Regions from separate parts of the Pseudomonas sp. B33.4 genome, predicted to be linked through region 2. Evidence: predicted binding sites of a transcription regulator. Region 2 holds the regulator's gene; each other region holds the start of a gene.
What was found. The regulator sigma-54, encoded in region 2, starts transcription at its own class of promoters, with help from an activator protein. The targets are predictions, from matches to a motif close to ANTGGCATNNANNTTGCTNT.
Positions count from the first base shown of each region.

Region 1: the regulator sigma-54 is predicted to act here: its motif matches at 1,263-1,282, upstream of U6037_RS08820 (circularly permuted type 2 ATP-grasp protein).
Region 3: the regulator sigma-54 is predicted to act here: its motif matches at 1,972-1,991, upstream of U6037_RS24690 (pilin).
Region 4: the regulator sigma-54 is predicted to act here: its motif matches at 1,620-1,639, upstream of glnA (type I glutamate--ammonia ligase).

Region 1 covers NZ_CP140706.1:1,967,213-1,970,421, forward strand. The annotation lists gene U6037_RS08810 (hypothetical protein) at 37-270, shown strand; gene U6037_RS08815 (ribonuclease E inhibitor RraB) at 481-828, shown strand; gene U6037_RS08820 (circularly permuted type 2 ATP-grasp protein) at 1,315-2,724, shown strand; gene U6037_RS08825 (alpha-E domain-containing protein) at 2,737-3,209, shown strand, end outside.
Region 2 covers NZ_CP140706.1:1,005,249-1,008,457, forward strand. The annotation lists gene ptsN (PTS IIA-like nitrogen regulatory protein PtsN) at 1-146, opposite strand, end outside; gene hpf (ribosome hibernation-promoting factor, HPF/YfiA family) at 158-466, opposite strand; gene U6037_RS04290 (RNA polymerase factor sigma-54) at 540-2,033, opposite strand; gene lptB (LPS export ABC transporter ATP-binding protein) at 2,221-2,946, opposite strand; gene lptA (lipopolysaccharide transport periplasmic protein LptA) at 2,946-3,209, opposite strand, start outside.
Region 3 covers NZ_CP140706.1:5,593,970-5,597,178, forward strand. The annotation lists gene U6037_RS24670 (DUF748 domain-containing protein) at 1-272, shown strand, start outside; gene U6037_RS24675 (DUF2845 domain-containing protein) at 272-568, shown strand; gene U6037_RS24685 (BON domain-containing protein) at 838-1,191, opposite strand; gene U6037_RS24690 (pilin) at 1,488-1,925, opposite strand; gene pilB (type IV-A pilus assembly ATPase PilB) at 2,151-3,209, shown strand, end outside.
Region 4 covers NZ_CP140706.1:368,471-371,679, reverse strand. The annotation lists gene thiI (tRNA uracil 4-sulfurtransferase ThiI) at 1-1,405, opposite strand, end outside; gene glnA (type I glutamate--ammonia ligase) at 1,734-3,140, shown strand.

The DNA.
Region 1 (3,209 bases), 960 kb from region 2:
GTAAGCCCATTTGCGGGTTTGATCGAGGAGGCACCGATGCAAAAGTGGAAAGTCACTTTCGTGGACGATCATGGTGAAATTGTCGATGAGGTGTTCGAGCGCGCGGAATGCCCCAGCGACGATGAGGCCGCTCGATTGATCAAGGCTCGGCTTCTGCCCGTCGCCGCCGAACTGGACCTGAACGATCTGGAAGGGCGCACCGCCGATGCGGGCGTGAAAAGCCTGAAAACCCAGAACAGCATTGAAATCCGCAGCATCACTCCCATCTGACATTCTTCCTGTCACCTTTAACACCAGGCCTTGGCAGCAGCTCTAACTTGGGGCTACTCTGCAAGCGAGATCAGCGAACGGATCGCTAAGGTCTGGTCTTGTCAGCTACATGCTTGTTTCCCGCGTGCAACCACGTTGCCGTAGTACTTAGGCCAGAGGCCCGGGGCGGGAATACGGAAAGTCTATCCATCTATGCGAGGGGGACGATTCATGAGCACAGCCTATCAAGAAGACATCAGCAGCAATGTTCTGCGCCGCATGAAAGAAGGCGGTTTCGATTTTTCCCGATTCCATCCCATCGAGTTCTACGCCATTTTCCCGGACGAGGAGCGGGCGCGCAGGGCGGCAGGCAAATTTCGCGGTGAATCCATCAATGCCCAGGTCAGCGTGCGTGATGACGGTGCGTGGGCGCTGGAATTGAGCAAGGTGATGTATGCGACGTATGACGATATCGGCGACTTTGAGCAGGGTTTCTCTGCCGTGGTCGAACCGCTGGGCGGCATTATCGAAGGCTGGGGTGTGAAACAGGAGGTGCGCAACCGCCACCGTTTGAATTGATCTCTTGCAGCGACAATCGAGCAACGGCTGACCTTCGGGTTGGCCGTTGTCGTTTCTGGTGTCCATAAACGCTGCGGCAAAACCCTGAAACAAGAATCCAGGGCAAAAAAAAGCCACCGGAGAGGGTGGCTAAAAGGGAAGACCGATAAGGAGAGGAAACCGGTCAGGGTTACAGCGGGGCGGGCTGCGGGAGCAGTCCAGGTCAGTTGAGCTGGCGACTTCGCGGCGCTGTCCGCGGTGAAGTTTTGCAGCGAATGCGCGGATTATCCGCAGGCAGCGCCGGGCAGTGAAATCAACTCTGACTATGCTGGTGATAGGCGATGCAGTGCGTCGCAATGAAGCGGGGGCAATCCGGTTGGGGCATTTGCCGCACAGGAATGGTGCGGCGCCTGTGGCGTGAATATCCAACCGATTGAAATCAAAGCGTTTATGCCGATGGCACGGGCCTTGCGAAGGCCTGTAGGTCCGGGTGACAAGGAGTACGGCATGATCCGCACCTATTTTGATGAGATGTACGATGCCGGCGGCCAGGTTCGTCCGCATTACCGGGAGTTCGCCCGATGGCTGGCCGACACGCCTGACGAGCTGTTGGCCCAACGGCGACGCGAGGCCGATCTGCTGTTCCATCGCGCCGGGATTACTTTCACGCTCTATGGGGACGAGCAGGGCACAGAGCGGCTGATTCCTTTCGACACCATTCCGCGCAGCATCCCCGCCAGTGAATGGCGGATCGTCGAGCGCGGCTGCATCCAGCGGGTCAAGGCGCTGAACATGTTCCTCGCCGACCTCTATCACGAGCAGCGCATCATCAAGGCCGGGATCATTCCCGCCGAACAGGTGCTGGCCAACGAGCAATATCAGTTGGCGATGCAGGGGCTGGATCTGCACCGCGATATCTATTCGCATATTTCCGGCGTCGATCTGGTGCGTGATGGCGACGGCACTTATTACGTACTCGAAGACAACCTGCGTACACCGAGCGGCGTGAGCTACATGCTCGAAGACCGCAAAATGATGATGCGCCTGTTTCCGGAGCTGTTTGCCGCGCAACGTATCGCCCCGATCGATCACTACCCGAACCTGTTGCTCGATACCCTGAAAAGCTCAAGTCCGATAGATGACCCAAGCGTGGTGGTGCTGACGCCGGGGCGCTTCAACAGTGCGTTCTTCGAGCACGCGTTTCTCGCGCGGGAAATGGGCGTGGAACTGGTCGAAGGCGCGGATCTGTTCGTGCGTGACGACAAAGTCTTCATGCGCACCACCGACGGCCCGAAAGCGGTGGACGTGATTTACCGCCGCCTCGACGATGCATTCCTCGATCCGTTGGCGTTCAACCCGGACTCGATGCTCGGCGTGCCGGGGCTGCTGTCGTCCTATCGCTCGGGCAATGTGGTGCTGGCCAACGCCATCGGTACCGGCGTAGCGGACGACAAATCGGTGTATCCGTTTGTCACTGACATGATCCGTTTTTATCTCGACGAAGAACCGATCCTGAAGAACGTGCCGACCTGGCAGTGCCGCAATCCGTCTGAACTTTCCCATGTGCTGGCCAATCTTCCAGATCTGGTGGTCAAGGAAACCCAAGGCTCCGGCGGGTACGGAATGCTGGTGGGTCCGGCGTCGACGACGGCGGAAATCGACGCGTTCCGCGAGCGGATCAAGGCCAAGCCCCACGCGTACATCGCACAGCCGACGCTGTCGCTGTCGACCTGTCCGACCTTTGTCGAAAACGGCATCGCGCCGCGCCATATCGACTTGCGTCCGTTTGTCTTGTCCGGTCGCGAAACCCGTGTGGTGCCTGGCGGTTTGACCCGTGTGGCGCTGCGTGAAGGCTCTCTGGTGGTGAACTCATCACAGGGCGGTGGGACCAAGGACACCTGGGTGGTCGAGGATTGAAGGAAGCTTGCCATGTTAAGTAGAACTGCCTCGGATCTGTATTGGATGTCGCGTTACCTGGAGCGGGCGGAAAACCTCGCGCGGATGCTCGACATCAGTTATTCGCTGTCGCTGATGCCGCAGGACGGTCGCGGCGATGGTTTGCACGAGCTGGCCATGCCGCTGCTGATCACCGGCACCCTCGACGATTATCTGGAACGTCACGGCGCACTGCATGCCGAGCGCCTGCTGCATTTTTTCGCCCTTGATGCGGCCAACCCGGCGAGCATCTACAGCTGCCTCGGCGCGGCGCGAGCCAGTGCACACGCTGTGCGCGGGCGCATCACGGCGGACATGTGGGAAAACATCAATTCGACGTGGCTGGAGATTCGCGGGATCGCCGAACAGGGCCTCAGCCGCTACGGCATGAGCCGTTTCTGCGAGTGGATCAAGGAACGTTCGCACCTGTTCCGTGGTGCGTCCTACGGCACGATCATGCGCAACGA
Region 2 (3,209 bases):
AGGGCCTCGAAGACATCTTGCATCTCCAGATCCGGCACTTCGCGGGCGATCAGGTTGGCAATTTGTTCGAGGGCTTTCTTTTTACTGCCGCCCGGCACGTTCACGAGAGAACGGCCGGGGGTCAGGATACTTTCAAGTCGGATCATGGGGTGGGGGGTTATCGACCGGTCGCGCCCTGGAGCAGGCTCTGGGTCTTTTCCTTATGCTTTTTGAGTTGTTTATCCAGCTTGTCGGTCAAGGCGTCGATCGCCGCGTACATATCGGTATGTTCCGCGTTGGCGACCACTTCGCTGCCGGGTATATGCAAGGTGGCTTCGATTTTCTGCTTCAGCTTTTCGACGCACATCGTGACCTGCACGTTGGTGATCTTGTCGAAATGTCGCTCCAGTCGTTGGAGTTTTTCCTCGATATAGGAACGCAGAGGTTGGGTCACTTCCAGTTGGTGTCCACTGATGTTGACTTGCATACAGCTTCTCCTTCGTTGCCAGTGCATAAAGCGGCAGGCTGGATAGCCTGCCACTGGAACGCTGTAACGTGGCTTACATCAACCGCTTGCGTTCGCTCGAAGGCGCGATCCCGAGGGATTCGCGGTACTTGGCGACGGTGCGGCGAGCCACCTGAATGCCTTGTGCCTCCAGTAAACCAGCGATCTTGCTGTCACTCAACGGCTTTTTCTGATTTTCCGCGGCAACCAGTTTTTTGATGATCGCGCGGATCGCCGTGGACGAGCATTCGCCGCCTTCGGAGGTGCTGACGTGGCTGGAGAAAAAGTATTTCAGCTCATAAATACCGCGCGGGGTATGCATGAATTTCTGCGTGGTCACCCGCGAAATCGTCGACTCGTGCATGCCGACCGCTTCGGCGATGTCGTGCAGGACCAGCGGCTTCATGGCTTCGTCGCCGTATTCCAGAAAACCGCGCTGATGCTCGACGATCTGGGTGGCAACTTTCATCAGGGTTTCGTTGCGGCTCTGCAGGCTCTTGATGAACCAGCGGGCTTCCTGCAACTGGTTACGCATGAAGGTGTTGTCGGCGCTGGTGTCGGCGCGACGGACGAAACCCGCGTACTGGGCGTTGACGCGCAGGCGTGGCACCGATTCCTGGTTCAACTCGACCAGCCAGCGCTCATTGTCCTTGCGCACAATGACGTCTGGCACAACGTATTCGGCTTCGGTGGATTCGATCTGCGAACCTGGACGCGGATTAAGGCTCTGCACCAGTTCGATGACCTGACGCAGTTCATCTTCCTTGAGCTTCATGCGGCGCATCAACTGGCTGTAGTCGCGGCTGCCCAGCAGGTCGATGTAGTCGGTAACCAGACGTTTCGCTTCAGCCAGCCAAGGTGTCTTGGCCGATAGCTGGCGCAATTGCAGCAACAGGCATTCGCCGAGGTTGCGCGCACCGATGCCGGCTGGTTCGAACTGTTGAATGCGGTGCAGGACGGCTTCGATTTCGTCCAGTTCGATGTCCAGTTCCGGGTCGAACGCCTCAAGAATTTCTTCGAGGGTTTCGTCGAGGTAGCCCTGATTGTTGATGCAATCGATCAGGGTCACGGCGATCAGGCGATCGGTGTCGGACATCGGTGCGAGATTCAGTTGCCACAGCAAATGGCTTTGCAGGCTCTCGCCGGCAGAGGTGCGGGTGGTGAAGTCCCACTCGTCATCATCGTTGCTGGGCAGGCTGCTGGCGCTGGTCTGGTAGACGTCTTCCCAGGCGGTGTCGACCGGAAGTTCGTTGGGGATGCGCTCGTTCCATTCGCCGTCCTCGAGGTTGTCGACCGTCGGGGCGGTTTCCTGATAGGAAGGTTCCTGGATCTCGGTGTTGGGCTTCTGTTCGGCGTTGTCGGCCATAGGGTCGGAATTGTCGAAGTCTTCGCCTTCTTCCTGGCGTTCGAGCATCGGATTGGATTCCAGCGCCTCCTGGATTTCCTGTTGCAGATCCAGGGTCGACAATTGGAGCAGGCGGATGGCCTGTTGCAGCTGCGGTGTCATCGTCAGCTGCTGGCCCATTCTCAAGACTAGCGATGGTTTCATGGCAGGGGCTTAACACCTTATTCGCCGGCGCTATGCGCCATCCACTACAGGGCGCCGAAGCGCCAAACTTAAGCAAATTATATGCCTGAAACTGAAGTGTTTGCCTAGAGCGCTGTAACAATTAAAGCGTATTAAATCCTGCTTGAATCGATACAGCGCCCCGGCGGCGCACCGGGCACTGTTGCGCTTACAGGCGGAACTCGTGGCCCAGATACACTTCCTTGACCAGATCGTTGGCCAGGATGGTTTCTGCGTCGCCTTCGGCGATCAGTTGACCATCGTTGACGATGTAAGCGGTTTCGCAGATGTCCAGCGTCTCACGGACGTTGTGGTCGGTGATCAGCACACCGATACCCTTGGCCTTGAGGTGGTGGATAATCTGCTTGATGTCGCCGACCGAAATCGGGTCGACACCGGCGAACGGTTCGTCGAGCAGGATGAATTTCGGTGCGGTCGCCAGTGCGCGAGCGATTTCCACCCGGCGGCGTTCACCGCCGGAAAGGCTCATGCCGAGGTTGTCGCGGATGTGGCTGATGTGGAATTCCTGCAGCAGGCTTTCCAGCTCCTTGCGACGGCCGGCCTTGTCGAGTTCCTGACGGGTCTCGAGGATGGCCATGATGTTATCGGCCACCGACAGTTTGCGGAAGATCGACGCTTCTTGCGGCAGATAGCCGATACCGGCCTTGGCGCGACCGTGCATTGGCTGATGGCTGACGTCCAGATCGTCGATCAGCACGCGGCCCTGATCGGCCTGTACCAGGCCGACGATCATGTAGAAGCACGTGGTCTTGCCGGCACCGTTCGGGCCGAGCAGGCCGACGATCTGGCCGCTGTCGATCGACAGGCTGACGTCACGCACGACCTGGCGGCTTTTATAGGCCTTGGCCAGGTGCTGAGCTTTCAGAGTTGCCATTACTGGGTTTTCTCGTCGGTTTTCTTCTTCGGCTGGATCACCATGTCGATGCGTGGACGCGCCTCGGTGACCTTGCTGCCGGTAGCGCGACCGGCGCTGGCCAGTTTCTTCACGGTGTCATAGACGATTTTCTCGCCCTGAGTCGTGTTGTTGTCCTTGTCGACCACCTTGGCCTTGTCGATCAGTACGACGCGGTTTTGCGCGGCGTGGTACTGGATCGTCACGCCCCAGCCCTGAACCGGCTTGGTGTCGCCAGCGGTCTG
Region 3 (3,209 bases), 2.0 Mb from region 2:
GTACCCGTTTGAAAACCCAGCCACCTGCAGAATGGAAAGATCTGGGCAAGGAAGAACGTACGACGAAGATGCGCGAGGGCGTAATCCAGTTCTGGAGTGGCAGCGATGTGTTGCTGCGTCAGTTGGGTCAGGACCGTGCCAGCAGCATCAAGGATTATCTGGTCGATAAAGGCCAACTGGCGGACGACCGCGTGTACTTCATCGACGCCAATCTCGGTGAAGCCGAGAGCGATGGCCGTGTGGTCACGCAAATGCATCTGGATGCCGAGTAATGAAACTGCAGTGGCTGGCCTTGCTCGCAATGACGTTCGCGGCCAGTCACGCCTCGGCGTCCGATACCCTGCGCTGCGGCAGCCAGCTGATCAGCCTTGGCGACCGCTCCAGCGAAGTCCTGCAAAAATGCGGGGAACCGGTCAGCCGTGATGTGCTCGGCTACAAGCGCAGCGCCAATCGTCGCGAAGAGTTTCAGGTCGAGGAATGGACCTACGGCCCGAGTAACGGCATGTACCAATACCTGCGCTTCGAAGGCAATCGCCTGCGCCAGATCACCAGCAAGCGCGGTAACTAAACCAACACCAAAGCCCTGTGGGAGCGAGCCTGCTCGCGAATGCGTCGTGTCAGTCAAAATCTTCGTCGGCTGACAGACCGCATTCGCGAGCAGGCTCGCTCCCACAATTGTTTTGTAGTGCTCCTGAAATAGAACAGGCCCCGACACAAGTGGCGGGGCCTGCAATGGTCACATCCGTGTGACCGTTCGCATGAACTCTAAAGTTGCGGCAGACGTATTGCTCGGCCCGTCTGTCGCGCCTTCTCCCGGTCCAGGCGAGAAGTCATGCCTTACTCGGCTTTCAGGCCGTCAGCGGAGACCGCTTTGACGCCTTTGATTTTCTTGGTGATTGCGACAGCAGTCGCTTTCTGAGCGTCTGTCACCGCAACAGTGGAGGACAGGGAAACCACACCTTTGTTGGTTTCTACTTTGATGTCGGTACCTGGAATGCCTTTTTCGGTGACCAGATCACTTTTTACTTTAGTGGTGATCCAGGTGTCGGAAGTAGCTTCTTTCGCCTTGGTGACTTCACCGGCAGCCAGAGTCATTGGAGCCTGGGTAGCCTGGGTGGTTTGTGCAAAAGCGCCGGTCATGGTCAGGGTCAGCGCGGTAGCAGCAGCGGCAGTGATAGCGAACTTCTTCATACGAGTAACTCCTGTTTTTCTGGAAAGTCTGCTGGTTGTCTTGTCAGCAGGGTTACCAAGGTAGTTGCGAACGCTGTGCCAACTTTTCAGACTTATTAATTTCCTTAAAAAACAATGACTTATTTAAATCGCCGATTTTCGGTTTCATGCAAAATGCATGACTTGTGCAATTTTCACATGCAAGTTGCGGCTTTTTGAAAAGTTCATAAGCTGCTGAAATTATTGATACTTTTATTTTCACCGAGTAACGAAAAATGCCCTGCGTGGCAGGGCATTCGGTTGTCACACGCTAGCAATCACGTACCGCTGGCGGTACAGCCTTTTGGCGAATAATCCGCGTTAACAGTAGTGCCACAGGTCCACAAGCCAGAGGTATTGCCGGTAGCAGCGCCCGAACGAGTGAGCGTGATGGTTTTGCCCAGTACCGGTCCCGGAGCGTTGAGCAACGTGCAACTGATGCTGCCCGCACCCGTCGCCGCTGTGCCTGTAACCGCCACCGTACAGTTGGAGGTGGTGGTTGTACCGCCATTTACAGTGGTTATATCCGGAGCGGTCCCTTGGTTGATGGTGTCCTCGAACGGCACCTTCATCGCGCTGATTTCCGCCAGCCCAGCCGTCACCTTCGACCGAGCCTGATACTTGGAATACTGCGGCAGGGCGATGGTCGCCAGAATCCCGATGATCGCCACCACGATCAACAGCTCGATCAGAGTAAAACCTTGTTGTTTTTTCATAGACACGCTCCATGCATGAGTCGAAATCTCATGATCTGCAAGAGACGCAGCATAGGCCATGCCAACGCCTCCAAGCCCCGCCCGTTGGGCGCGCGCCCTCTACAACGCCATTTCCTACAACCCGCAGCCGCACTATCTGACACTTTTTGTCACCTGCAACGGCCGTGTTTGGCGCTGTCACTTGACTAGGCTATAAGTCATGAACTGCAAGCACGCGGAATCCCCATGAATGACATCGCTTTGAGCGGTCTGGCCAAGCAATTGGTGCAGGCCGAACTGCTCACGGAAAAAAGCGCCCAGCAAGCCTCGCAACAGGCCCAGCGTAATCGCTTGTCGCTGGTCAGCTATCTGGTGCAGAACAAACTGGTCAAGAGCTCACAGGTCGCCGAAATCGCCTCCGAGCATTTCGGCATGGCCTTGCTTGATCTCAATTGCCTCGACAAGGAAACCCAGCCCAAAGGCCTGGTCAGCGAAAAACTGGTCCGCCAGCATCACGCCCTGCCCTTGTGGCGGCGAGGCAACAAGCTGTTCGTGGGGATTTCCGATCCGAGCAATCATCAAGCGATCAACGACATTCAGTTCAGCACCGGACTGAGCACCGAAGCCATCCTGGTCGAGGACGACAAGCTCACCGATGCCATCGAGAAGTTCTTCGACACCCACACCAGTGGCCTGGAGGACATGGCCGATGTCGATCTCGACGGGGTCGATGTCGAGTCCATCGACGACAACAAGCAAGACGCTATCGGCGGACTCGACGCCGACGATGCGCCGGTGGTGCGTTTCGTTCACAAGATGTTGCTGGATGCGATCAAGAGTGGCTCTTCCGACTTGCACTTCGAACCCTACGAGAAGAACTACCGGGTACGGGTGCGCACCGACGGCATTCTGCGCGAAGTGGCCAAGCCACCGATTCAACTGGCCGGGCGCATCGCCGCACGCCTGAAAGTCATGGCCAGCCTCGATATCTCCGAACGGCGCAAGCCGCAGGACGGGCGGATCAAAATGCGCCTGTCGAAGAGCAAGTCGATCGATTTTCGGGTCAACACGCTGCCGACCCTGTGGGGCGAAAAAGTGGTGATCCGGATTCTCGACCCGTCCAGCGCACAGATCGGCATCGACGCCCTCGGCTATGAGCCCGAGCAAAAGGATCTGTACATGGCCGCTCTCAAGCAGCCACAGGGCATGATTCTGGTCACCGGGCCCACGGGCTCGGGGAAAACCGTGTCGCTGTACACCGGCCTGAATATCCTTAACACCGTCGACATCAATATCTCCACCGCC
Region 4 (3,209 bases), 640 kb from region 2:
GGTGAGCATGCAGGCGACTCATCACGCCTTTGTCGCAATACAGCAGGTACTGGCGAGTCGGATCCAGCTCCTTGAAACGAGCGTTCACTGCGTAGAACGGCATCGTCTGTACTTCTACGCCAGCGAGTTCCAGCGGCTCATCCTCGGCGGCATCCGGGTGACGGATGTCGATCACGATCTGGCCGGCCAGTGCTTCGCTGACTTCTTCAATCTGTACGTCCTGGCCCAATTCGTCGATCACGCGATCGATCGGCACCAGTTTGGCGTTTTCGAGCGCACGCTCGAGCACCGCCATGTCGAATTCTTTCTCTTCGTGCTCAACCCGACCACGTTTGGCGGCGGTCTTCGGATTGACCGAAATGACCCCGCAATACTCCGGCATGTGCCGGGCGAAATCGGCGGTGCCGATCTCGTTGGCGGTGTCGATGATGTCCTGCTTGTGCGCCACGATCAGCGGACGCAGGACCAGTTTGTCGGTCACGCAGTCGATCACCGACAGGTTCGGCAGTGTCTGGCTCGACACCTGGGAGATCGCCTCGCCGGTAACCAGCGCTTCGATGTGCAGGCGGTCGGCGATGTTCGACGCCGCGCGCAACATCATACGCTTCAATACGACGCCCATATGACTGTTATCGACTTTGCCGAGAATTTCGCCCAACACTTCTTCGAACGGAACACTGACAAATAGCACGCGTTGCGAGCTGCCGTACTTCTTCCAGATGAAATGCGCGACTTCCATCACGCCCAATTCATGGGCACGACCGCCCAGATTGAAGAAGCAGAAGTGCGTCATCAGGCCGCGACGAATGATCTGGTAGGCCGCAACCGTCGAGTCAAAGCCACCGGACATCAATACCAGCGTCTGCTCCAACGCACCCAGCGGGTAACCGCCGATGCCGTTGTGCTGGCTGTGGATCACAAACAACCGTTTGTCGCGAACTTCGATACGGACTTCGATTTCCGGCGCTTTCAGGTCGATACCGGCGGCACCGCACTCACGGCGCAGCTTGCTGCCGACGTATTTTTCGACGTCCATCGAGCTGAAGGCGTGCTTGCCGGCACGCTTGCAGCGCACCGAGAAAATCTTCCCGGCCAGCGCAGCGCCGTAGTGCTCTTTGCACTTCTCGGTGATGTCGTCGAAGTCGCCCAGCGGGTACTCGTCGATCTGCAGAAAGTGCGCGATGCCCGGCATGCAGGTCAGGCGCTCACCCATCTCTTTCAAGGCTTTGGCGTCGGTAACGCGGGTTTCCAGCTCGAGATTGTCCCACACACCGTTCACCACCACGGCCGGGTCCAGGTCGCGGAGCACGGTGCGGATGTTCTTGGCCAGCTGGCGGATGAATTTCGTCCGGACAGGTCGGCTTTTGATGGTGATCTCGGGGAAGACTTTTACGATTAGTTTCATGAAAACAGCGCGCGAACGGCCAGCCGAAAAAGGGGGGCGCGGATTATAGCGGAAATTGCTCAAGGTTTAACCAGTTAATGTGCAGAAGGTTTTGCATGCACCAAAACAGGTCATTTTCGAATCAAGACGCTACATTAGAGGGCGAGATTTCCAGCGTTCAGGCGTTTGAAGCCTTTATAAGCGTGAATTTGGGGCAAAAAACCCATGCTGGGGCACTGGCATGCAATTTGCTCCCTTGTGAGGCAGGTTGCCTTGGCAGAGTATTCGCGCCGGCATCACCCAAATTCAAGGGCATCCACTACCAAGCCCGAAGCCACCCGGAGGACATATGTCGAAGACGGTTCAACTCATCAAAGATCATGACGTCAAGTGGATTGATCTGCGCTTCACGGACACCAAAGGCACTCAGCACCACGTGACCATGCCGGCTCGCGATGCGCTGGATGAAGACTTCTTCGAAGTCGGCAAGATGTTCGACGGTTCCTCCATTGCTGGCTGGAAAGGCATCGAAGCCTCCGACATGATCCTGATGCCGGTTGACGAAACGGCCGTTCTCGACCCGTTCACCGAAGACGCCACCCTGATCCTGGTGTGCGACATCATCGAACCTTCGAGCATGCAAGGCTACGACCGCGACCCACGTGCGATCGCCAAGCGTGCCGAAGAACACCTGAAAGCCACCGGTATCGGTGACACCGTGTTCGCTGGTCCAGAGCCAGAATTCTTCATCTTTGACTCGGTGAAATTCAAGTCGGACATCTCCGGCTCGATGTTCAAGATCTACTCCGAGCAAGGTTCGTGGATGTCCGACCAGGACATCGAAGGCGGCAACAAGGGTCACCGTCCAGGCGTCAAAGGCGGCTACTTCCCGGTTCCACCGTTCGACCACGACCACGAAATCCGTACCTCCATGTGCAACGCACTGGAAGAAATGGGCCTGACCGTTGAAGTTCACCACCACGAAGTGGCGACTGCCGGGCAGAACGAAATCGGCGTCAAGTTCAACACCCTGGTGAAGAAAGCCGACGAAACCCAAACCCTGAAGTACGTTGTGCACAACGTTGCTGATGCATACGGCCGCACCGCGACCTTCATGCCGAAGCCACTGTACGGCGACAACGGTTCGGGCATGCACGTACACATGTCGATCTGGAAAGACGGCAAGAACACCTTCGCAGGTGAAGGCTATGCCGGCCTGTCCGATACCGCTCTGTACTTCATCGGCGGCATCATCAAACACGGTAAGGCCCTGAACGGCTTCACCAACCCGGCGACCAACTCCTACAAGCGTCTGGTACCAGGCTTCGAAGCTCCGGTAATGCTGGCCTACTCGGCTCGCAACCGCTCCGCTTCGATCCGTATTCCTTACGTGTCGAGCCCGAAAGCCCGTCGTATCGAAGCACGCTTCCCGGATCCGGCTGCCAACCCTTACCTGGCCTTCGCAGCTCTGCTGATGGCCGGTCTGGACGGTATCCAGAACAAGATCCACCCAGGCGACGCTGCCGACAAAAACCTGTACGACCTGCCGCCTGAAGAGGCGAAAGAGATCCCACAAGTTTGCGGCAGCCTGAAAGAAGCCCTGGAAGAGCTGGACAAGGGCCGCGCGTTCCTGACCAAGGGCGGCGTGTTCTCCGACGACTTCATCGACGCTTACATTGCGCTGAAATCGGAAGAAGAAATCAAGGTTCGCACCTTCGTACACCCACTGGAATATGAGCTGTACTACAGCTGCTGATCCGGTAGCGCCGCGTTTCTCGGCGTGACAAAAAGAGGCCTCCTTCGGGAGGCCTTTTTTATTGCCCGC